3 regions of the Alcanivorax sp. HI0083 genome follow, and region 1 is predicted to be linked to each of the others. Evidence: predicted binding sites of a transcription regulator. Region 1 holds the regulator's gene; each other region holds the start of a gene.
The links. The regulator sigma-54, encoded in region 1, starts transcription at its own class of promoters, with help from an activator protein. The targets are predictions, from matches to a motif close to TGGCACNNNNNTTGCTNT.

Region 1 (10,280 bases):
AACTGAGCAAGGCAGAGCGCCACGAACGCATGGAAAGCCTGCTCAAGGAATTCCACATCGGGCACATTCGCGATTCGCTGGGCATGAGCCTGTCCGGCGGTGAGCGCCGCCGGGCGGAGATTGCCCGCGGCCTGGCCACCGACCCGGATTTCATCCTGCTGGACGAACCCTTTGCCGGGGTTGACCCGATCTCGGTGAACGATATCAAGGGCATTATCCGCCACCTGAAAGACCGCGGCATCGGCGTGTTGATCACCGACCACAACGTCCGTGAAACGCTGGATATCTGCGATACCGCCTATATCGTCAGCGCCGGCCATATCATTGCCTCCGGCGATGCCGACATCATCCTTGCCAACCAGCAGGTGCGGGATGTGTACCTGGGCGCCGACTTCAGATTGTAGTTGACAGTGCACAGCTGTCGCGACCACTCAAAACCGTGGAGGCCGCGCCCAACTATGGACGCGGCCTCTTGCGCTTTCAGATCAAGACAATACTTTTCCGCGTAGCCGTCAACTGTCCACTATCACTTATCAACTGACGTCCCTACCACACAAAATATTCTGGCACAAATATTGCTTGTTAGGTAACTGGCTTGGTATTCTCAGGTTTTGGGGATCCGCAGAATACCGAGCAGTATGAAGCCCACACTACAACTACAAATTGGCCAGCAGCTCACCATGACGCCGCAGCTGCAGCAAGCCATACGCCTCTTGCAGCTGTCCACGCTGGACCTGCGCCAGGAGATCCAGCAAGCCGTGGAAAGCAACCCGCTGCTGGAGCTGGCCGACGATTTCGGGGACGACAGCCTGCCCGAACATGACGAAGAACGTCAGGACGAGGGGCTGGACACCGAGCGTGACGACGCCCTGGAAGAGCTGGTGCAGGACGAGCCTGGCGTGGAAACCGAGTGGGATGATGTCTATTCCGGCCAGACCAGCAGCGCCACCGCCTCCCTCCCCGACGACGCAGACGAATGGCAACAACGCCACGCCGTCTCCGGCAACCTCCAGGACCACCTGCTCTGGCAGTTGAACCTGACTCCCATGAGCGATGTGGACCGCATTATCGCCATGACAATCATTGAATCCCTGGACGACCGCGGTTACATCACCGTACCGCTGGACGATATTGTCGACATGGTGAACGCCCAGCCAGACCTGCTCACCGAAGGCGATGAACTGGAGCGCGACGAAGTACTTGCCGTGCAGCACCGTCTGCAGCAGTTCGACCCCGTCGGCGTGGCCAGCATCGATCTGGCGGACTGCCTGGGCGTGCAACTGCGCCAACTGCCCGCCGATACCGCCCTGCGCGACGAAGCCTGTGCCCTGCTGGCCCACCTGGATCTGCTGGAAAAACACGACTACGCCGCCCTGCGTCGCACCCTGCAGATCAGCGAGGACGTCCTGCTGGAGGCCCTGTCCCTGCTACGCACCCTGGACCCGGCCCCCGGCGAGCAGATCGGCGAACCCCAGGTAGATTACGCCGTTCCCGACGTGATCGTCCGTCAGCACCAGGGCCGCTGGCAGGTCAGCCTCAACGACGACGTCCTTCCCCGGGTCAATCTGCAGCAGCAATACGCCAATATCGCCCGCACCACCAGCGGTGAAGACGGGCAATATCTGCGCAATTGTGTTCAGGAAGCCAAATGGTTCATCAAGAGCCTGCAGAGCCGCCATGACACCTTGCTCAAGGTGGCCACCCGCATCGTCGATGTGCAACAAGGGTTCTTCGATTATGGCGATGAAGCCATGAAGCCCCTGGTTCTGGCGGATATTGCCGACGCCGTTGAGATGCATGAATCGACCATCAGTCGGGTCACCAACCAGAAATACATGATGACACCCCGCGGTGTCTTTGAGCTGAAATATTTCTTTTCCAGTCACGTGGGAACAGACGGCGGCGGTGAGTGTTCCTCCACCGCTATTCGTGCCATTATTAAGAAGCTGGTCGCTGCCGAGAATCCCCGCAAGCCGCTCAGCGATAACAAGCTGGCCAGCTTGCTGAATGAGCAGGGAATCAATGTAGCGCGCCGGACCGTCGCCAAATACAGAGAGGCGATGCGAATACCGTCTTCCAGCGCCCGCAAGCGTTTGGTGTAGGGCGCCAGGACGGATCCCAAACAGGTAAAGGAGCCAGCCATGCAAATTAATATCAGCGGTCATCACCTGGATATTACCGATGCCTTGCGTGCCTATGTGGGTGATAAGTTCTCCCGCCTGGAGCGCCACTTCGATCAAATCACCAGCGTCCAGGTTATTCTCTCTCCGGAACCGAAAACCCATAAAGCCGAATCCACAATCCATATTTCCGGGGCCGATGTCTTCGCCACCGCTGAGGCCGGAGACATGTATGCAGCGATCGACAAACTGACGGACAAGCTGGACCGCCAGATTCTCAAACACAAGGAAAAGGCCGTCAGCCACAAGCACGGTCACTAACCCAAAGCGACAATTATGCGAGTTCGCGAACTACTGACTCTGGCCCGCACCCATCACGGCGTGCAGGCCAGCAGCAAGAAACAACTGCTCGATCAGGTTGCACAGCTGGCCGCGGCCAGCTGTGACAGCCTCAATGAACAGGAGGTCTTCGATGCTTTGGTCGCCCGGGAAAAACTGGGCTCCACAGGCATTGGCGAAGGCATTGCCATTCCCCACTGCCGGCTCGGACATTGCCAGCAAGCAGTCGGCCTGTTGTTGAAACTGGAAAGCCCCATCGATTTCGACGCCGTTGACGGGCACCCCGTGGACCTGGTGTTTGTGTTGCTGGTCCCCCAGGACAACCCGGAACAGCACCTCAAGACACTTAGCCACCTGGCATCCCTGTTCAACGACGACAGCTACCGCGCCGAACTGCGCCACAGCACAGACAACCAGCACCTCTACCAGACTGCCGTAGAATCCGAAGCGGAGTTGCGACTGGCATCATGAAGGAACGCAACAGGCTTTCACGCATCATGCAACACGCCCCAAACGCCACCTTGTCTATCCATCTTGCGTGCCAGCGCGCTGCGTGTGGCGTGCCAGCGGTGCAACCATGAAACTCACGATTATTAGTGGCCGTTCCGGGTCCGGGAAAACCACCGCACTGCAAGCGCTGGAGGACCAGGGATTTTATTGTGTCGACAACCTGCCCGCCGGCATGCTGCCGACACTGGCGAAACAGCTCAGCGAGGGCGAGCCTCCGATTGAACGGGTCGCTGTGGGCATTGATGCCCGCAACCTCCCCGCCCAGTTACTGGCTTTCGACAACATCCTTGAAGCCCTGAACGAACAGCAGGTACACAGTGAAATCGTCTACCTGGACGCGGATGACCACACCCTGCAGACCCGCTTCAGCGCAACCCGTCGTCGCCACCCGCTGGGCACTGGCGAGCGCTCACTGGCCGACGCCATCGGCCATGAACGGGAACTGCTGGCCAACATCCGCCAGCGCGCCGACCTGGTTATCGACAGTAGCAACCACGACGTCCACACCCTGCGCAACCTGATGCGCGAGCGGGTGGCCCACCGTGAAGCCGCCCTGTCTCTGCAGCTGGAATCCTTTGGCTTCAAGAATGGCCTGCCCACCGACGCGGACCTGGTGTTCGATGTACGGGTATTGCCCAACCCACACTGGCATGCAGACCTGCGCCCCTTTACCGGCAAGGATGACTGCATCATCGATTTCCTCAGCCAGCATCAGGCCAGTCACGACATGCTCAAGGACATCGGCGATTTCGTGGTGCGCTGGTTACCGGCGTTTGCCCACAGTGATCGCAGCTACGTGACCGTCGCCATCGGCTGCACCGGCGGGCGCCATCGCTCAGTCTTTATCACCGAGCAGCTGGCATGGACCCTGCGCGACAAAGGCATTGCGCTTCAGGTTCGCCACCGGGAACTCCCCCGAGAGCAATAAGGCAACCATGGCCTGACACCCGGCATTTTCCCTTTCAGATCACTTCTGACCACAAGACGCCCGATGATTGAAAAAAAACTCGACGTAATCAACAAACTCGGCCTGCATGCCCGCGCGGCCGCCAAAGTGGTCAGCGTGGCCTCCCGCTACGACAGCCGCATTCTGGTCCTGCACAAGAGCCAGACCATCGACGCAAAAAGCATCATGGGCCTGCTCATGCTTGGCGCAGCGAAAGGCAGTAGCGTCACTTTTCAGGTGGAAGGGGAAGACGAACAACACGCCATGGACGAACTGGAAGACCTGTTCGCCCGCTGTTTCGACGAAGGCGAGTAAACCCGCGAATCACCGGGGAATTTACCACTCTTTACCGCCATCCCACCGGCCACGCTTCGGCCTTCACACCGCCTCGTGTAAACTCTCTTCCAGCAAGGAGGAGCCATGCCCGCCGATAGCAGCCGTAGCCAACAGCATTTAAAAGCCATTAACCGCGCCCTGGCCAGCGGTACCTATACCCAGGTACGTCAGCTGATCAACAATTTGCCCGGCGCGGAAGCGGCACATTTACTGGAATCCTCCCCGCCACGGGAACGGGAAATTCTCTGGCAGCTGCTGCATAAAGATCAGGAATCCGAAGTCCTGCAATACCTGGGCGAAGAGGTCCGGGTAGAACTGCTGCGCAACCTGTCCACTGACGAACTGGTATCGCTGGTAGAAGAACTGGACACGGATGACCTGGCGGATTTGCTGCAAGAGCTGCCGGACCATGTCACCTCCCAGGTGATGGCCAGCCTGGACGAACAGAACCGCGAACGGCTGGAGCATGTGCTCAGCTACCCGGAAGACACCGCCGGTGGCCTGATGAACACGGACGTGATCACCGTGCGCCCGGAGATCACCTTCGAAGTTGTTCAACGCTACCTGCGTCGCCGCGGCGAAATTCCTCGCACCACGGATAACCTGGCCGTGGTGAACCGGAAAAACCAGTTCATCGGCCTGCTGCCGCTGACCAAGGTACTGATCAGCGACCCGGGCACCACCGTGCGTGAAGCCATGATCACCGACACGGAATCCATTACCGCCACCCTGCCCGCCCACGAAGTAGCAAAAATCTTCGAACGCCACGACCTGGTAACCGCCCCGGTGGTGGACGAAGACGGCATGCTGGTGGGACGGATCACCATTGATGACGTGGTTGACGTAATCCGCGAAGAAGCGGATCACTCACTGATGAGCATGGCCGGCCTGGATGAAGACGAAGATACCTTCGGCTCCGTGTGGCAAACCGCCCGGCGCCGGGCCCTGTGGCTGGGTATCAACCTGCTGACCGCGCTCGCCGCCTCGGCCGTCATCGGCCTGTTCGAAGCCACCCTGGAAAAAGTGGTGGCGCTGGCCATCCTGATGCCCATCGTGGCCAGCATGGGCGGCATTGCCGGCAGCCAGACACTGACTCTGGTCATCCGCGCCATGGCGCTGGGCCAGATCCAGTCCAACAACACCCGCTACCTGCTGTTCAAGGAACTGTCCGTGGGCGCGATCAATGGCCTGCTCTGGGCAACCGTGATCGGCATTACCGCCGGGCTGTGGTTCAACGACCCCAACCTCGGACTGGTCATCGCCGCCGCCATGGTGATCAACCTGGTCATGGCGGCCAGCGCCGGCGCCCTGCTGCCCATCACCATGAAGAAGCTGGGCATTGATCCGGCCCTGGCCGGGTCCGTGGTGCTGACCACCATTACCGATATTGTCGGCTTCTTTGCTTTCCTCGGCCTGGCCACGGTGCTGTATGCACACCTGCTAACGTAACAAGACACCGGCCTTCATTGGCCCACAACAACAAAAAAGGCGCCGAATGCGGCGCCTTTTTTGTGCATCACCTTCTGCTGCAGCACTTATTCCACAAACAGCTGCTTGAACGATACGTAGTACGCACCGGCCAGAATCGGCATCACGAACAACCACCCCAACAGGAGCGGAATCGCCGCCACCACCAGGATCAGGGAGATCACCAGGGTATAAACGATGAAGGGAATAATATTTTTCAGGCAGGCATCCAGGCTCAGCTTCATGGCATCAACCACCCCTTTCTGCCCCAGGAAGATCAACGGCACGGCGAAGTAAAACAGGAACATGAAGACAAACATGGCCACCGTGGCTAACAGGCCAAGCACCACGATAGCTGCAGTACTGCCGTCACGGCCGAGCAGGAAAAACAGGCCGCCCAATACGACACCCGCCACCAGCAGCACCACAAACTGCGCCACGGCGGTCATGATCAATGGATTGGTACGATCAGAAAACCCGGCAAACAGGTCCGAGAAATCAGAACGGTTTTCCGTATCGATACGATGAAAGATTTTCACGATGCCCGCATACAGCAGCGGCGTCAGCAGTATCTGGGCAATCGCGCCCAGAAGCGGAATGATCTGCAAGGCAGAAGTGATCAGCACCGTCACGACCAGCGCGCCAAGCACCACACCCCAGTGCCCACTGAGCATGCCATGGCCTTTGCCAATCCAGCCCATGGCATCCCCCACACTGATTTTCCGTGGCGCGATGATGGTGAATTCATTGGCGCTGGCCGGCGCCGCGTTGGCCACATCCGATTGCGGCTGTTGATACGGATTCATATCACTCATTAGCTGGTTCCTTCCCTTTCCCGAGTCAAAAAATAAACGAATCACACCAGGGCAAATTAGCGACCGGCAATCTTGACAGGCGACAACAACAGGGACCCACAGGCAATATTGCCGCGATAGTCCACATCCGTGCCGCTACCTTGAATACCTAACAGCATCTCCCCCAGATGACCGGCAATAGTAAACTCTTGCAGTGCACCTTGTATGACACCGTTCTCAAACCAGAAACCGCTTGCCCCGCGAGAATAGTCTCCGGTCACCAGATTGATGCCCTGGCCCATGACTTCAGTGATCAGAATACCCTTCGGCACCCTGGCCATCAGTGCAGCCAGCGAATCACCGGTATCGGTAATGCGTACATTGCGCACCCCCCCACCATTGCCGGTGGGCGCCATATCCAGACGGCGGCTGGCGTACAAGCCCAGCGCATACTGTTTCAGCACACCGTCTTCCACAAACGCCTGAGCCCGGGTGGGCAAGCCATCACCATCGAAGGGCGCAGACGCATTACCCGCCGCCAGGTGCGGGTTTTCCGTGAGCTGAAACCCGGCCGGTAACACCGCCTTGCCCAGACTGTCCTGAAGAAAAGAACTGCGGCGATACAGTGCCCCGCCACTGATCGCAGAGACCAGATGCCCCAACAGACCCGACGCCACTTCCGGGGCGAAGATCACCGGCAGCTCACCGGTTTGCGGCACCTCAGCACCCAACCGCGCCAGGGCGCGCTCACGGGCCTGCTCACCCACCGCTTCGGCAGACGCCAGGCGATCCCCCACACGCCCACCGTCATACCAGTAATCGCGCTGCATACCGGCCTCATCTTCCGCCACCACACTGCACACACGGCTGTGGTGGGTGCCACGGTAGCCGTGCAAAAACCCTTCCGAGGTGGCATACACCCGCAGGCTGGACCCGCTATTGACGGAGGCACCTTCGGAATTGACGATGCGCGCATCGTCACGGGCCACGGTTTCACAACGCAATGCCTGCTCAATGGCAGACTGGGTATCCATGGCCCAGGGGTGATACAGATCCAGGTCTGTCACTTCCTTTGCCAGATCCGCCGCTGGCGCCAGCCCCGCATAACGGTCTTCTTCGGTGTAGCCGGCAATGGCCGTGGCGGCGGCCAGGGTCGCCCGCAAACTGTCGCGGTTATCATCGGAGCTACTGGCGTGACCTTTGCGCTGCCCCTTGTACACTGTCACCGACACACCTCGGTCACGGTGGAATTCCACCGTTTCCACTTCCCCCTGCCGCACATTGACTGAATAGCCCTGGGACAGGCTGACTCCCACTTCCGCCGCATCGGCCCCCTGTCGTTTGGCCTCTTCTATAAGCCAGGCAGCCGTATCTTTGGCCTGTTGTAGCTGCGTATTATCGAGTTCGGCTGTCGTTGCGGAGGAATCAGACATAAAATAGCGGTTCCATTGATGGGTATTAAACAGTTATGACCGAGTATAGCGACGACCAGATCACCAGCAAGGGCCAGCAAAAACGCGAAGACAATGCCTTGCAAGAGCTGGGTCTGTTACTGATGGACATGAAACAGGTGGAGCGAGAGCGCCTGCCATTGCGTGACGATCTGCAATACGCGCTGGTTGAAGCCACACGCATCACCAGCCACGAAGCACGCCGCCGTCATGCCCAATACATCGGCCGGCTCATTCGCGAAACCAACAGCGAACAGATCATTCAGGCGCTGGAGCTCCTCAATGACCCTTTTCGCCAGCAGCGCCTCAGCAACTGGGTGGAGCAGATTGCGGCCTGCGAGCAACCCAAAGATGCGGAAAGCACCTTGCAACAAATTCTGGAGTTCTTTCCCCACGGCGACCGCCAGCAACTGCGCAACCTGACGCGTAACGCCCTGAAAGCGCGAGTGAAAGACCCCGCTGCTGCACCGCCTGCGGAAAAGGAAAAATTCAAGCGCGAGCGACGCAAGCTAATCAATTACCTCAACCAGCTGGATAAAACCGCACCGCTGTACTGACTCGGCACGTAATCCAAAGCGATATCAACGCCGCTCCGGTACCATCAGGGCTGTTTTATCCGCTTGCCACCAACGTAAAAACTGCTCACCCACGGCTTTCTGTGGCTGGGAATGGGCGTCACCTTCGATGCCCTGTTCTTTCTCCATCAGCGACACTTTTTCGTTGGCTGCTTCGAACCAGGCTTGCGGATCATTGATCCCGGCTGCCATCACTTCGCCGTATAACGCCTTGCTAAACCAGGTCCGTTCGGAATCATCGCCACAACCGAACGAAGTGCGATCCGCCGCCGCAGAGGAAAACACGACCCGCTCCGGCGACGCCAGGCCTTCCACCCACTTGCCGGAATAACAGGCAGACACGATTAGCCATTGATGCCGGGCAGACAATCCATTCAACCACTGCTTGCCATCGGTCACGGCGAGGTTGTTAAGCTTGAGGCTTTTATCATCCAGCAGCAGATCACCGTTACGGGCACCATGGCTGACAAAATGCACCAGCAATAAATCTTCCTCAGGGTCCAGCAAGGCATCCAGCGCCTTGAGACTCTCCTGCACACTGGTGCGGGTGGCCAAAGGCAGCTCATCACTACCACCGTTGATCAAGCGGACATGGCGACGTTTCAAATCAAACACCGAGCCCAACCGTTCCGCCACCCAGTCCACCTCACGGGCAAACACCGCTTCGGTGCCGTCACCGCCGACTACCAGCAAATAGACATCGCGCACACCGGGCCGCTGGGGCGCCAACGAGGACAAGACAGACTGTAATCGGCTGGATTCGGTATACAACCGCGCTTCCATGGCCGCCGCCTGCTGCTGCTTGCGCTGCCGCCAGGCTTTTTCACTGGGGTAGTAATCGCCCTGCACAAAAAAGCCCTTTTCCACCACGGGCTTGCCCTCATCACTGGGCCGCGTGCGCGTCCCCGGGCCTTCCGCATGGCCGTTTTCAAAAGACGCATGAATTACCACGCCATCCGGACGGGTCAGTTCCCCTTTGCCTTCAAAGGTGAAGAAATCGAACTCGCCCTGATAGTGGTAACCTTCCTCGTTACGGTAAGTCCCCTTGACCATGTAACCGTCGGCAAAGGTGCCTTCAAACTGTTCGGCTGATGCGGTGACCCAGAGCCCCTTCCCGTGCGGTTGAAAATCACGGAACTCCCCCTGGTAGGAATTATCGTCCAGATACGTCACCGAACCCTTGATAAGCTCTCCGTCCTTGAACTGCCCCTGGTAGGAGGCATCCTGGCAGGTATAGGTCCCTTCGCCGTTCAAAACGCCGTTAACAAAGTGCCCTTCCTGAACGCAGCCGTTACGGCTCTCCAGGCGACCTTCACCTGCCATCAACCCGTTCTGGAACTCTCCTTCATAGTGCCGACCACCGGGCCAGGTGAGGCTGCCATGGCCATGGAACAGGTTATCCTCGATATCGCCCTCATACACGGCACCATCGGGCAAACGCACATCAGCCGGCAACTGCACCGGATCACAGGCGGCCAGCAACACGAGCGATACGAGCAAACACAAAGTTCTCATAAGCGACAGATTTTCATTAGCCCACGGGGAGTTTGAACTGAGCCAGTTGGGACGAGGTACGGCGCAGGTGAGTGCACAGCAGGCGGGCGATATTTTCCATCACCAGACTCACCGCATGGGGGCTGCGTTTTCGTAATTGTTCAATGCCCTTGCGGGTCAACACAATCAGGGTAGCGTCTTCCGCTGCGCGCACGGTTGCCGAGCGGGGCTCGTGGTCCACCAGCGCC
Region 2 (5,200 bases), on a different contig from region 1:
CATGTGCAAGAAGCAGAACAAAAAATAATGTTGTGAACAGGTGTTGACTTGGTGAATTATAAAGTTAACATGTGTTCACATAAAGCATTTAAGGGAGCAATTGTTATGACTTTATTCTTTCGTTTGTTTAAAGACACCCTGGCCTTGATGATTGCGATTGCCGTGACGGTTTTGATCGTGGCGGGGCTTGGAAACAACGGTGAAAACCTGTTTTCCGTAATGCTGGCGTTTGCCTGCATGGTGCCTGTTATTGCCAGTGCTGCAGTTGCCATCAAGCGCGACTGGGATAATGGTGGGTTTGCGCACGCATTCTAAGGCTGTTCACTGGCGGTTGCATCTCGGCCCGCTTGCCCGCCTGTTGTCGTTACCGATTCCATCTCGGAGACCGGTAGCGACAATACCTGTTCTTCTCCCTCACTGCGTGCCAGCACCACGGTGACCACGCTGTCGCCCCAGACGTTGACCGCAGTGCGGCACATGTCCAGCACGCGATCGGTGACCAGAATCAGCCCAATGGCTTCTGCCGGCAGGCCGATGGCGCCAAGAATCACCGTAATCGCTACCAGTGATGCAGCGGGAATGCTGGCCACGCCGATGGAGGTGAGCAGTGCGGTGATCACAATCATGAACTGGGTGGTCAACGACAAGTCCATGCCGTAGGCCTGGGCAATGAACATGGCCGCCACGCACTCGTACAATGCGGTTCCGTCCATGTTGACGGTGGCACCCAATGGCAGCACGAAGCTGCTGGTGCGAGTCGATACACCGGAGCGTTTTTGTACACATTCCATGGTCAGAGGCAGCGTGGCGGCTGAACTGGCGGAGGAAAACGCGGTGAGCAGCGCTGGCGTCATGGCCTGAATATGGCGAAGTGGCGAGCGCTTGGTCGCCAGCGCAATCAGGATCGGCATGAAAACAAAAGCATGCAGGCCCAGTGCTACCAGTACGGTGAGGAAGAACCAGGCAAGCGGCTCAATGGCATCCATACCGGTGCGGGTTACCGTGGCGGCTATTAGCGCAAATACGCCCAGGGGCGTGAAACGAATGACCAGCATGGTGATTTTCATCACCACTTGGTAAATGCCATCGATAATGTTGCGCAGGCTCTGGCCGGAGGGGTTGCGTTCGGTTCGCAGAAAAAAACCGAACAGCAGCGAAAAGACGATCAGACCAAGCATTTGGCCATTGGCGGCGGCCGCTATCAGGTTAGGCGGCAGCATCTGGCGGAGAATATCAGTGAAATCGCCGGCCCCACGGCCTTCAATTTTGGCCAGCGCATCCTCGGTTTCTGTGGCCAGACCGAGTAATTCACGTGCGGGCTGATCGTTGATAATGCCAGGGCTGAACAGATTGACCACGATGAGGCCGATCAGCACGGCTACCAGAGTGGTAGTCATGTACAGGGCCACGGTTTTCAGGCCCATTCGGCCCAGATTCTGCCCATCACCGACGCCCACCATGCCGTTGATAATGGCTGTCACAATCAACGGAATGACGACCATTTTAAGGGCATTGATAAACAGGGTTCCCACCAGATCGTAGCCGCTGAGCACAGGCAGCCCGAGTAGCGTACTGGATTCGGCGGTGAAACTGCCTGCCAGTGCGCCGGCCAGCATGGCAATGAATATCTGGTGGTGTAATTTCACTGTCTCCCCCTGGTGGCCATCAATGGCCACCCCTGCCTTTGCTTATTCGATCCCTGAGAGTACCTGATCCTGTCTCGGTGCACAGTGGGGCAGTGCTACATCAAGGTTTGCAGGGCCTCCTTGTCATCCAGTCGGTTCAGCGTTGCCTGGTACGCCGCCTTGAGTTGTCGATCCGCCTCGACAGGGCCCAGCCGTTCGCATAGCAGGACATAGGTGCGGTTCAGTTGGTCTCGCAAGCTGGTCAAGGGTAGGGGGCTCAGTGATTGGTCCGGTGATTGTAGCCAGTATTCCATGGTCAGGCGGGTTTCGGGGCTAACGCTGGCCTGGCGCAGTTGTGCACCCAAATCCAGCTGTATCTGGCTGGCTGCCCGTTTGCCAAGTCCCTGCCACAGGGCCTGGAGCAGGCACTGAAACGCATGGGTGCACGGGTGCGCTTCGGTGTGGTTGTGGTTGCTGTTGGCCAATGGATCGGCGGCCAGTTCGCTGTCGGAAAGCGTCATCGCTTGCACCAGGCTCATGTGAATATGGTGGCGCCGTTCGCCCAAGTCGAACAGGCGACACAGATCGCTGACAAAGCCCTGCAGGGAAAAGCTGGGTCGCTCCGCGTAATGCTGCTGCCAGTGGCTGACCGCCTCCAGCAGGACCGGCTCATTCATGTAGGGCGTAAGGCCGGTGACGATAGCGCGCCGTCGACGCTGGACGCTTTGGTTGATGGGTGCGGAGCTCATGGGTGTTGCTCCTGACCGTGGGCTCTGTCCGGATTATAGGTTTCGCTGCTATAGAGCGTGTTCTGGGGAAATTCCGGGTAGCCGGTTTCGGCGTGCTCGCTGAGATCCAGTCCCCGTTGTTCATGCAGCGCCGGCGCCCGCAAGCCGGCAAGAATAGATACCAGCATGTACATGATTAGCGCGGTGAAGAATGCCCAGCCGAATGCCACGATCACGCCCAGCAGCTGCACCATCACACGTTGGCCATTGAACAGGTCGCCGTCATAGAAGAGGCCGGCAGCCAGGGTGCCCCAGGCGCCGGCGAAGGCATGTACAGGGACTGCACCGACCACGTCATCCAGGCGAAACGCGAGTAGGATTCGGGCACCGAAGGCCGCCAGCGCGCCAGCTACCAGGCCGGTGATGATGGCGAAGCCCGGTGTCATGACTGCGCAGCCGGCGGTCACCGCCACCAGCCCCGCCAAGCTGCCATTCACGGTTTCTGTCAGTAATACCGGGCGGCGACTTGCCATCCGGTAGATAACGCTGCCCACGGCACCGGCCGCGGCGGCCAGCTGGGTATTCAGGTTCACCTTGGCGATATCCACGCTGGCAGAGAGGGTCGAGCCCCCGTTGAAGCCAAACCAGCCGAACCAGAGTATGAAACCGCCCAATGCCACATAGGAAAGGTTATGGCCGGGAATGGTGCGTGGCTTGCCTTGGTTGTCGAAACGCCCAAGTCGCGGGCCTACCACCAGAATACCGGCCAGTGCACACCAGCCGCCGATACTGTGGACCACCGTGGAACCGGCGAAATCAATAAAGCCCATCTGGGCGAGCCAGCCATTGCTGTTCCAGGCCCAGTTGCCGAACAGCGGATAAATAAGGCCGGTGATCACCACCGCGCCACACAAATAGCCCACGTAGCGGGTGCGCTCTGCCATGGCTCCTGAGGCGATGGTGGCGGCGGTAGCCGCGAACATGATCTGGAAAAGGAGCATGGCCCAGGTACTGCCATCGGCCTGGTTGAGCATGAATTGGTCCTGCCCGAACCAGCCATTGGTGCTGGTGCCGAACATCAGCCCGAAACCCACGGCCCAGAACACCAGTGTGCCGACACACAGGTCCATGTAGTTCTTCATGACCACGTTCAGTGAGTTCTTCGCCCGGCTCAGGCCGCTCTCAAGCAGTGCAAAACCCGCTTGCATGAAGAACACCAGCGCCGCAGCGATAGCAATCCAGACTGTATCGGTGGCGGTCAGGGTGTCGGCGTTGGCGAACTCGGGAAGAATCAGCAGAGAAAGCCAGTGATAGCGTCGCAGCAGCATAGTGGTGAATCCCATTCGTCATTGGTGATGAGAAGAGGGGACTGCAACCGCTGTGCCAGCGCGTATAGCCGATAGAATCAGGGCTTCTTAGTTATTTTGTATTAACAGGCGCCCTGTTGTGGTGCTGAGGTTGTTTGTGGTGCGCGGGGTGCCCTATGCGGTGGCATCCACGGGCTGGCTTATCTGCCGGATAAGCTGGAGCTGTCGTTCAGATACTTTTTGCACCGACAGGCGAGGTCGCACCACCAGCTCCATGTCAGCAAATTCGGGGTGATGCTTGATCTGTTTCAGTGTTAATGGCTGAGGGTATAGGCAGGCAAACTGTATATCGGCCTGGTACCAGCGGGGCATCTCACGGGTGCTGCGTGGGTCATAGCCATCTGAAGCAGGGTCAAACTGGGTTGGATCGGGGTAGGGGGCGCTGGTTACGCGAGCTTCGCCAACGATGGCGGGCACCGCACAACTGGAATGGTAGATCAGCACCGTATCGCCGGCTTTCATTTCATCGCGTAGCCGGTTGCGAGCCTGGTAGTTGCGCACGCCATCCCAGCCACTGGTGGCATTTTTGCTGTTGCGCAGATCATCGATGCTGAAAGCATCCGGTTCTGTTTTTAATAACCAGATAGTGCTCACTCCTGAGGATGATGTTTGAGAAGGCACTCTTTGGCCTGGTTGATGCTGCCACAAATGTAAACGGGAAAGGCCGGCTTGTTAAGCTTCAACATCATATTGGCATAGGTACGGTTGAGTATACTTTCCAGGACCATGGCCTTGGCCTCGGTAATTTGCGCAAAATCCTCGCCACAGGAATAGCGCGCGGCGGTGTAATCCAGCCCTTTGATTTGGCCGACGTAGATGGTGAGCTGTTTACGCTGTTGGTGCTGATTGAACAAACGTAGCCGCTGCCGGTAAATGGACAATTGAACGCGCATATCCACCTGGGTGCCTTTCTTTAGCTCGACCAGGGCGAAGGGGCCCTCCTGCGTTACCGTAACCGCACTCATTACTGTCCCTTTACTGCAAGCGTGACAGGCTTTTATAACCGATTCTGTGCTAATCTTCAGCGCTTCTTTTTGCTGGTGTTCGTCAACGGTGCAGGATCAGGGGTGATCGGCGCAGTTGTCAGTAGCGTGTTGGTGGAGGTAGATGCGTGATCAGTTCGCAACAACAGAATGAGGCCATGGCCGCCCTGCAAACTGTCCGCGACTGTTTGCGTTTCGGCGAAAGCATGCTGCGCAGTGGCGGGGTGTTCTTTGGCCACGGTAACGATGACCCCTGGGATGAAGCCCTGGCGCTGTTGATGCATCAGCTGGCGTTGCCTCTACAGAGTGACCCTCGGATTCTCGATGCCCGTTTGCTGCCCTCTGAAATCAGTGGGTATGTGAGTCAACTGGTTAAGCGGGTGAATGATCGTGTCCCGGTTCCTTATCTGACCCATGAAGCCTGGTTTTGCGGCCTGCCGTTCTATGTGGATGAGCGGGTGCTGATACCGCGTTCGCCGCTGGCCGAGCTGATTGAG
Region 3 (8,505 bases), on a different contig from region 1:
TGTGCGTATCAAGCGACGGGCAGAGAGTGTGTCGCCGGGTGATCGGGACTATAGCCGTCGTCCGGTGGTGACCCTGACTGTCTGCATGGGCAAGCGCCAGGAACAGATTGACGTTAACCTGACAGACCGCAGCGAGTTTCGTTATCCGTTGCTGATGGGTTCCGAAGCGCTGCAGGGCCTGGGCGCATTGGTGGATCCGTCGCTATCAATGGCGGTGGGCGAACCCGGTTGTCAGGCCAGTGAAGACAATAGTGAAGACAAGGTTGTCGAGAGCGACGACGAGACGATGGAGGCTGCCGAGGCGCTATAATGGGTTCTGTGAAGTTGCAAGCGCGGCTGCTTGCCGTTTTCCTGCTTTTGTTGGGGGGCGGCAGTATTGCTTACCAGTTGCTGGTACAAAATGTGCCGCTGAGCCAGGACGAGAAAGATCCGGTGTGGGTGGTCGATGCCCAAGTGTCTTTCTCGGCCAAGGCCAACAAGCCCGTCAAGGTGCGCATGTTCGTGCCGCCGCTGGGAGTGGGTTATACCACCCTCAATGAAAGCTTTATCTCCAACAATTACGGCGTGAACGTGAATGTGGAGAAGGGCAACCGGCAGGTGACCTGGTCGTCCCGTCGCGCCGAAGGCAACCAGTACCTTTATTACCGCCTCATGCTGACTCCGCGCTATGCGGATGCCCCGGAAAATGACCCCGGCCCCCAATTCCGCCCGGCTCCTACGCTGGATGGCCCGGATAAGCTGGCCGCCGACGCGCTGCTGGAGCCGATTCGCCAGCACTCGGCGGATGTGGAAACCTTTATCAGCGAGACCATCAAGCGGGTCAATGAACTGGAGAACGATAATGTCCAGTTGCTGCTGGGCAGCGATGTGAGCCCGGAGAACCGGGCCAATGTCATTGATTTGCTGCTGGCGGTGGCGCATATCCCGGCCGAGCCAGTCCATACGCTACGCCTGGCGGAAAGCCAGGAGCAGCAGCCGGAGCTGTGGCTGCGCAGCTTCAACGGCAAGAAATGGCTGTACTTCAATCCGCTCAATGGCCAGCAGGGTCTGCCGGAAGATCGTCTGGTCTGGTGGAGCGGCCCAGGGCCGCTGCTGAATATCGAGGGCGGCAAGTCTGCGGACGTGAGCTTTAGCGTGCACGAAAATGAAATGAGCGCGTTGCAGCTGGCCCAGTCCCTGCGTCTGAAAGACGTGAGCAGTTTTATCGATTTCTCCCTTTACGAACTGCCGTTACCTGCCCAGCAACTGTATCGCATTCTGGTAATGATTCCGGTGGGCGTCATGCTGGTGCTGTTTATCCGTTCGCTGATCGGCATGGAAACCCTGGGGACATTTACCCCCGTGCTGATCGCCCTGGCGTTCCGTGAGACGCAGGTAGTCTGGGGGGTATTGCTGTTTACCTCCATCACCGCCATCGGCTTGTCGGTGCGCTCCTATCTTGAGCATCTCAAATTACAGTTATTGCCCCGGCTTTCTGTGGTGCTGACCTTTGTGGTGATTGCCATGGCGTTGATCAGCCTGCTGGGCTACAAGCTGGGCATGGGCTCGGGTCTGTCGGTGGCGCTGTTCCCCATGGTGATCCTGACCATGGTGATCGAGCGGACCTCCATCGTCTGGGAGGAGCGTGGAGGCACCCAGTCATTGAAGGTGGCACTGGGCACGCTGGTAGCAGCCATTTTCTGTCATCTGCTGATGGTGTGGCAGCCGCTGGTGTATTTCGTGTTCACCTTCCCGGGCGTGTTGCTGTGCCTGGCCGCAATCATGGTGTTGATGGGGCACTACCGGGGCTATCGCCTCACCGAGTTGTTGCGGTTCCGTGCCATGGTGGACGGGGATAAGCGCTGATGTTCTGGTCGAAAACCCGCAAGGCTTTGCGCGCCCGTGGCGTGATGGGCATTAACCAGCGCAACGGCGATTATATCCTGCGCTATAACAAGCGCAGCCTGTACCCGCTGGTGGACGACAAGATCCAGACCAAGCAGATGGCGCTGGATGCGGGCATCCGGGTGCCGCACATGTATGGCACCATCGCTACCGAGCAAGGAATCAGTACCCTGCACCGGGTGGTGGAGCAGCACCGGGATTTTGTAATCAAGCCCGCACAAGGCGCTGGCGGCGATGGGATCATGGTGATTGCCGATCGTTTTGAGGATTATTTCCGCTCCGCCTCCGGGCGCATCATCACCACCGAAGAGCTGGAGCACCATATCTCCGGGATCATTTCCGGTATCTATTCCCTGGGCGGTCATCGCGACCAGGCGCTGATCGAATACCGGGTGCGTTCCACCGAACTGTTCAACCGGATCAGTTTCGAGGGGGTGCCGGATATCCGCATCATCGTGCTCAAGGGGTATCCGGTAGCCGCCATGCTGCGCCTGCCTACCCGGCAATCCCAGGGCAAGGCAAACCTGCACCAGGGCGCCATTGGCGTGGGGCTGGACCTGGCGTCCGGGGTCACTCTGGGTGGCACCTGGCATAATCTGAAAATCGAGCGTCACCCGGATACTGCGAACCCGGTGGCCGGGCTCACCGTGCCGGACTGGCAGGAGTGTCTGGAGCTGGCGGCCCGTTGCTACGACCTGACCGGCTTGGGCTATCTGGGGGTGGATCTGGTGATGGATCATGAGCATGGTCCGATGATGCTGGAGCTGAATGCCCGCCCGGGCTTGAATATCCAGATCGCCATGGACGATGGTCTGCTGCGCCGTTGTCAGATTGTCGAGAAGCAGCTTGAGGCCCTGAAAGACGAAACCCGTCCGGTGGCTGAGCGTGTGGCATTCTCAAAACAACAGTTTGCGGTTGCCGGCCCGGTGGCGGCGCAAGAAGAGTAACCGTGAGCAAGCGGCAAGCCTGTCGCTTTCCTGCCTTTGCAAGCCGCTTCAGCGAATCCCTTCCCCCTGTTGGTTGCCCTGCCAGAGTAGTGTGATCAATGGGTCCTGTGGGTTGCCCAGCACACTGTAGAACCGGTACTCCGCTCGCATTGTCCCTCTATCGTCTCGCAGATCAATGGTGGCCAGGCCGTGGGTGGCACGGGTGAAGCGTTGCTGTTTGCTGGGAGGGCCCAGGTCGTTGTTGATGCTGGCGGCCCCGGAAATCAGCTGGCGGGTGCCCTGGTATTCTCCCTCGTCGGACAGCACGTGGTCATGACCGCCTACCAGCAAGTCCAGGTGGCCGAGTAGTTTGGGCTTGAGTGACAGGTTGATCATCTCGCCGGCGTCACCGTGGGAGCCGGTGCTGAACATGGGGTGGTGAGCAAAGCCCAGGCTGAAGCGGCAGCCGTGCTGGCGAGCTGTATCCTGGGCCTGTTCCAGCCAGCTGCTCTGGCGGCGGAAGTAATACCATTTTTCGAACCAGGTGGTCTCCAGGCTGAAGGCACAGGCGTCCGGCCATTGTTCAAAATAATAGAAGTGAGGAAAGTGGACTTGCGGGTAGCGTCGCGCCACTTGCAGCCAGGCCTCGCCGCTGCCTTTCCAGTCATGGTTGCCCAGCACCAGATAGAAGGGGATGCCCGCGTCCATGGCCGGTTTCATGGGAGTGAGAAAGCGGCTTTCCAGCAAGGGGTCGTCGGCACTGGTGATGCCATCCGGATAGACAAGATCGCCCAGGTAGCGGACCTGGTCACATTCCAGGTTCACCAGCGCCTGACCCATGGCCATGGACGGTGCATTGCCCCAGCCGCCATCTCCCACAGCGCAGATTCGCTGCCCGGCCAGGGGCTCCTGATGAACCAGCCAGGGGCCGTGGGGGGTATGCCACCACCAGCCCAGCGAAGCAGCGATCAGGGAAAACAGTGACGCCATCAGCAGCCAGCGAAGTCTTGGGCGCATAAAGCAAAGCAATTTCAATTACATGGGGGGCCGAGTGTGGCGGACCGGCATGACGGTGAAGTGACAGCCGGTGGGTGCGGCGGCCATCGGGAGGATGCGCCCTGGGCCCGCGATTGCTATACTGCGCCGCCCAATTTTTGAGCTGTCCCCACAGCAACGCAGGTTTTTCGATGACAGAGGCAAGCCAACCAATCAAGCGCCGCGCCATTGCTCTGGTGTCCGGTGGACTGGACTCCATGCTGGCGGTGAAAGTCATGCAGGAGCAGGGCATCGAGGTGGAAGGGGTTAACTTCTACACCGGCTTCTGCGTGGAAGGGCATACCCATGCCATCCGCAAAAAGGACAAGGACAAGGAAAAGCGCAACAACGCCTTGTGGGTCGCGGAGCAGCTGGGCATCAAGATGCACATCATTGATATCTCCGAGGAGTACAAGGATGTGGTGCTCAACCCCAAACACGGTTATGGCGCGAACCTGAATCCCTGTCTGGACTGCAAGATCTTCATGGTCAACCAGGCCACGCTGATGATTAACAAGGCCCGCGAACTGGCGGGTGACCGGGGCTTCGATTTTATTGTTACCGGTGAAGTGATCGGTCAGCGCCCGAAGAGCCAGCGCAAGGAGACCATGCCGATCATCAGCCAGGAGTCCGGTGCGGATGACCGCTTGCTGCGCCCGCTGTGCGCCCAGAACCTGCCGCCCACCCTGCCCGAGCGCGAAGGCTGGGTTAACCGGGACGAGCTGCACGACTTCTCTGGCCGCAATCGCAAGCCGCAGATGGCGCTGGCCGCCAAGTTCGGGCTGGATGACTTTGCCCAGCCCGCCGGCGGTTGCTGTTTCCTGACCGATGAATCCTATTCCAACAAGCTGGCCGACCTGTGGAAGGCTCGCAACGAGCGCCGTTACGAGTTGGACGACATCATGCTACTGAAAGTGGGGCGTCACCTGCGTCCGCAGCCCCATTACAAGCTGATCATCAGCCGAGAAGAAGGCGAAAACCGCTTTCTGGAAGGCTATCGCTACCAGTTCACCAGCCTTACTACGGTGAGCTGCCCGGGGCCGTTGGCACTGGTGGATGGTGAGTTTGGCAGCGAGGCGGAGCTGGAGCAGGCGGCTGCCATTGTGGCCCGTTACTCCAAGGGGCGGGTTGACGAGACGGTGACCCTGGAAGTGCGTAGCCCTGATGGGGTCGCCCGGGAGATTACCGTGGCGCCGGCACAGCCGGATGCGGTACTGGCCAGCTGGAATGTGGGTTGATTCGACGATGACCTCTCCCCTTAACGAACTGGATGTGCGTCGGCTGCTGTGCCCCATGCCGGTGATCAAGACCCAGAATAAGGTAAGAACCCTGGCCACTGGCGATACGCTGAAAGTGGTCTGCACCGACCCTGGCGCGTTGAGCGATATCCCGGCCTGGTGCCGAATTAACGGCCACGAGGTGCTGGAAATGGGCGAGCAGGGCAACGAAGTTTTTGTGGTGCTGCAAGTGGGCGAAGATAACGGTGCACTGTTTTAGTGCTTCGCACTTATTGAGTGCACCGTTGCTGTGCACCAAAATGAATCATCTTCCCTGGTTTCTGCGATTTAGGCGGAGAATGCGCTAAAAAAGGGCTGGCACGGTATTTGCCTCCCTATTGGCAAAGCTGGCCCAGTGGCCGAGAATACCGGCTCCTTGTGCTGCCCTTACCCAGAGCGGTACGACGAGTCAGAGACAAACCCGCTGTTCCTTAGGAGGACGCAAGATAATGTCTGTTAAGACCCTCAAACTGATCAAAGAAAACGATGTGAAATGGGTGGACCTGCGCTTCACCGATAGCCGTGGTAAGGAGCAGCACGTAACCCTTCCGGTTGGCGAAATCGATGAAGATTTCTTCCAGGACGGCAAAATGTTCGATGGTTCTTCCATCGCTGGCTGGAAAGGCATTAACGAATCCGACATGGTCATGATGCCGGATGACGAATCCGCTGTACTGGACCCGTTCACTGACGTTGCCACCCTGAACCTGCGTTGTGACATTCTTGAGCCGAACACCATGCAAGGTTACGAGCGCGACCCGCGCTCCGTTGCTCGTCGTGCCGAGGAATACCTGAAATCCACCGGTATTGCTGACACTGCGCTGTTTGGTCCGGAGCCGGAATTTTTCGTATTTGATTCCGTGCAGTGGAAGTCCGACATGCAGGGTTCCATGTACAACATCCACTCTGAAGAAGCGGCGTGGGTATCCCATGAAGATTTTGAAGGTGGCAACATCGGTCACCGTCCGGGCGTGAAAGGCGGCTACTTCCCGGTTCCGCCGGTAGACAGCCTGCACGATCTGCGTGGCGCAATGTGTTCTGCCATGGAATCCATGGGCCTGAACATCGAAGTGCATCACCACGAAGTGGGCACCGCAGGCCAGTGTGAAATCGGCGTTGGCGCCAACACCCTGACTGCCAAGGCAGACGAAGTACAGATCCTCAAGTACTGCGTACACAACGTGGCTCACGCCTACGGCAAAACCGCTACCTTCATGCCCAAGCCGCTGATCGGTGATAACGGCTCCGGTATGCACGTGCACGTGTCTCTGGGCAAAGACGGCAAGAACCTGTTTGCCGGCGACGGCTATGCTGGCCTGTCTGACGAAGCGCTGTATTTCATCGGCGGTATCATCAAGCACGCCCGCGCCCTGAACGCCTTCACCAACGCCTCCACCAACGCCTACAAGCGTCTGGTGCCCGGCTTTGAAGCCCCGGTAATGCTGGCCTATTCTGCCCGTAACCGTTCTGCTTCCATCCGGATTCCGTTCGTGAACAGCGCCAAGGCCCGTCGTATTGAGGCTCGCTTCCCTGATCCGTCTGCGAACCCGTACCTGTGCTTTGCGTCCCTGCTGATGGCTGGCCTGGACGGCATCAAGAACAAGATGCACCCTGGCGATGCCATGGATAAAGACCTGTACGACCTGCCGGCTGAAGAAGCGAAAGACATCCCCACCGTGGCGCACACCCTGACCATGGCGCTGGATTGCCTGGAAGAAGATATGGACTTCCTGACCGAAGGTGACGTGTTCACCAAGGATATGCTGGAAGGCTACATCGAGTTGAAGCGTGGCGAGATCGAGCGTCTGAACATGACCCCGCACCCGGTTGAGTTCGATATGTACTACTCTTGCTAATTTCCTTCGGGAAGCAGCAGAAAAGAGGCCCCCGCTAGTCGGGGGCTTTTTTTTGCCTGAAAAAAAGCGTGCTATTTTGTGCACTTACCCCTTTTCTGGGCGCAGCAGTCAGGCCAGAATCAAGGACAGTCATAGGGAGATAACAATGAAGAAGTCGCTGATTGCCGTTGTTGCCTTGGGGTTGATCTCTGGATCAAGCCTGGCGGCCACCGCGGAACAGGAAGACGGGGCCAGCCGGACAGAGGCTTCTGATGCGCCGGCGTCGAAGATTTACCGGACCACCGATGAAAAAGGCAATGTGGTATTCACGGATCAGCCTGGAGAGAACAGCCGCTCCGAGGAAGTGAAACTGAAAACCACCAATACAGTGCCAATCAAGAAGGTGGAAATGCCGGAGGCGGTGTCGGCGCCAGAGGAAGAGGCGGCGGACCCCACGGTGGAGGAGTACACATCGCTGACCATTACCTCCCCGGAAAGCGGCTCCACACTGCGTAACCCGACTGATGCTGTGTATGTGTCCGTGAACCTGCAACCTGGGCTGCAGCCCGGTGATAGCCTGGTGTTGCTGGATAATGGCGCAGAGCAGCCTGCGATGCAGCTGGATGCGCCGGAACGTGGGGTGCATAACCTGATCGTGAAAGTGGTGGGCGAGGATGGCGAAACCCGTATCACCTCCGAGCCGGTGGAAGTGTACATTCACCGCAGCACGGTCAGTGACTTCCGCAACTTCCCCGGTGGTGGCAGTAACGGTGGTGCTGCGCAAGTCGGTGGTGCAGCCGACCGTGGTGGCTCGGCCAATGTGGGTGGCAGTGCGTCAACCGGGGGCGCTGCCAGCGTGGGTGGTGGTGCAGATCGGGGCACCGCGGCCAAGCCGGCAAAACCGAATCGGAGCATCCGCAACAACTAATGGTGCACCTTAATGGTGCGTCCTGCCCTTCCTTCCCTTTAAACTCATCAATAGCAGGCTTTTACGCCTGTGCTGCAGGCCGCTGATACCCGCTTTGTCGGGCTGATCTACAGGTGGCCTGATAATTGCTTGTGCCCTGTTATGGGCCAATTTCTGATGGGTGACATTACGTTGCACAAACGACTACTGGATCACCTGCGTACCGCAGTGATCATGCTGGACGATGCCCTGTGCGTGCGCTACCTGAACCCGGCGGCGGAAATGCTGTTGGCGACCAGTACCAGCCGCGCCGTCGGCCAGCCTCTGCCCGGTTACTTTTTCGATGATGAAGAGGCGCGCCTCGCCATTCAGCAGTGCATTGATGATGAGCACCCCTTCACCCAGCGCGAAGCGAGGCTGTCGGTGGCGCCGGGCCATGAAATCATGGTGGATTATTCGGTCAGTCCGATTAACGAGCCGGGCCAGCCTTTGTGTCTGTTGATGGAAATGCAGTCGCTGGATCGCTTGCTGCGGATCAGTCGTGAAGAAGCACTGATCCATGCGCACCAGGCTACCCGGGCACTGGTGCGGGGTGTGGCCCATGAAATCAAGAATCCGCTGGGTGGCATCCGCGGTGCGGC

Region 2: a site for sigma-54 is predicted at 3,722-3,739, ahead of A3754_RS03065 (ammonium transporter). Genes of this name have one in related genera too.
Region 3: a site for sigma-54 is predicted at 5,439-5,456, ahead of glnA (glutamate--ammonia ligase). Genes of this name have one in related genera too.

Annotation. Positions count from the first base shown of each region.
Region 1 is NZ_LWFX01001463.1:562-10,841, reverse strand. It holds gene lptB (LPS export ABC transporter ATP-binding protein) at 1-404, shown strand, start outside; gene A3754_RS22215 (RNA polymerase factor sigma-54) at 639-2,102, shown strand; gene hpf (ribosome hibernation-promoting factor, HPF/YfiA family) at 2,142-2,441, shown strand; gene ptsN (PTS IIA-like nitrogen regulatory protein PtsN) at 2,457-2,930, shown strand; gene rapZ (RNase adapter RapZ) at 3,037-3,897, shown strand; gene A3754_RS22195 (HPr family phosphocarrier protein) at 3,961-4,230, shown strand; gene mgtE (magnesium transporter) at 4,336-5,700, shown strand; gene A3754_RS22185 (BPSS1780 family membrane protein) at 5,787-6,533, opposite strand; gene pmbA (metalloprotease PmbA) at 6,590-7,945, opposite strand; gene yjgA (ribosome biogenesis factor YjgA) at 7,981-8,520, shown strand; gene A3754_RS22170 (C13 family peptidase) at 8,545-10,038, opposite strand; gene A3754_RS22165 (Crp/Fnr family transcriptional regulator) at 10,070-10,280, opposite strand, start outside.
Region 2 is NZ_LWFX01000287.1:426-5,625, forward strand. It holds gene A3754_RS03050 (hypothetical protein) at 49-315, shown strand; gene A3754_RS03055 (dicarboxylate/amino acid:cation symporter) at 312-1,646, opposite strand; gene A3754_RS03060 (hypothetical protein) at 1,742-2,374, opposite strand; gene A3754_RS03065 (ammonium transporter) at 2,371-3,696, opposite strand; gene A3754_RS03070 (EVE domain-containing protein) at 3,835-4,314, opposite strand; gene A3754_RS03075 (hypothetical protein) at 4,311-4,685, opposite strand; partial or broken gene A3754_RS03080 (50S ribosomal protein L3 N(5)-glutamine methyltransferase) at 4,832-5,200, shown strand, end outside.
Region 3 is NZ_LWFX01000187.1:501-9,005, forward strand. It holds gene A3754_RS01970 (RimK/LysX family protein) at 1-310, shown strand, start outside; gene A3754_RS01975 (inactive transglutaminase family protein) at 310-1,845, shown strand; gene A3754_RS01980 (alpha-L-glutamate ligase-like protein) at 1,845-2,831, shown strand; gene A3754_RS01985 (metallophosphoesterase) at 2,880-3,827, opposite strand; gene A3754_RS01990 (tRNA (5-methylaminomethyl-2-thiouridylate)-methyltransferase) at 3,998-5,083, shown strand; gene A3754_RS01995 (sulfurtransferase TusA family protein) at 5,091-5,342, shown strand; gene glnA (glutamate--ammonia ligase) at 5,572-6,978, shown strand; gene A3754_RS02005 (DUF4124 domain-containing protein) at 7,124-7,885, shown strand; partial or broken gene glnL (nitrogen regulation protein NR(II)) at 8,027-8,505, shown strand, end outside.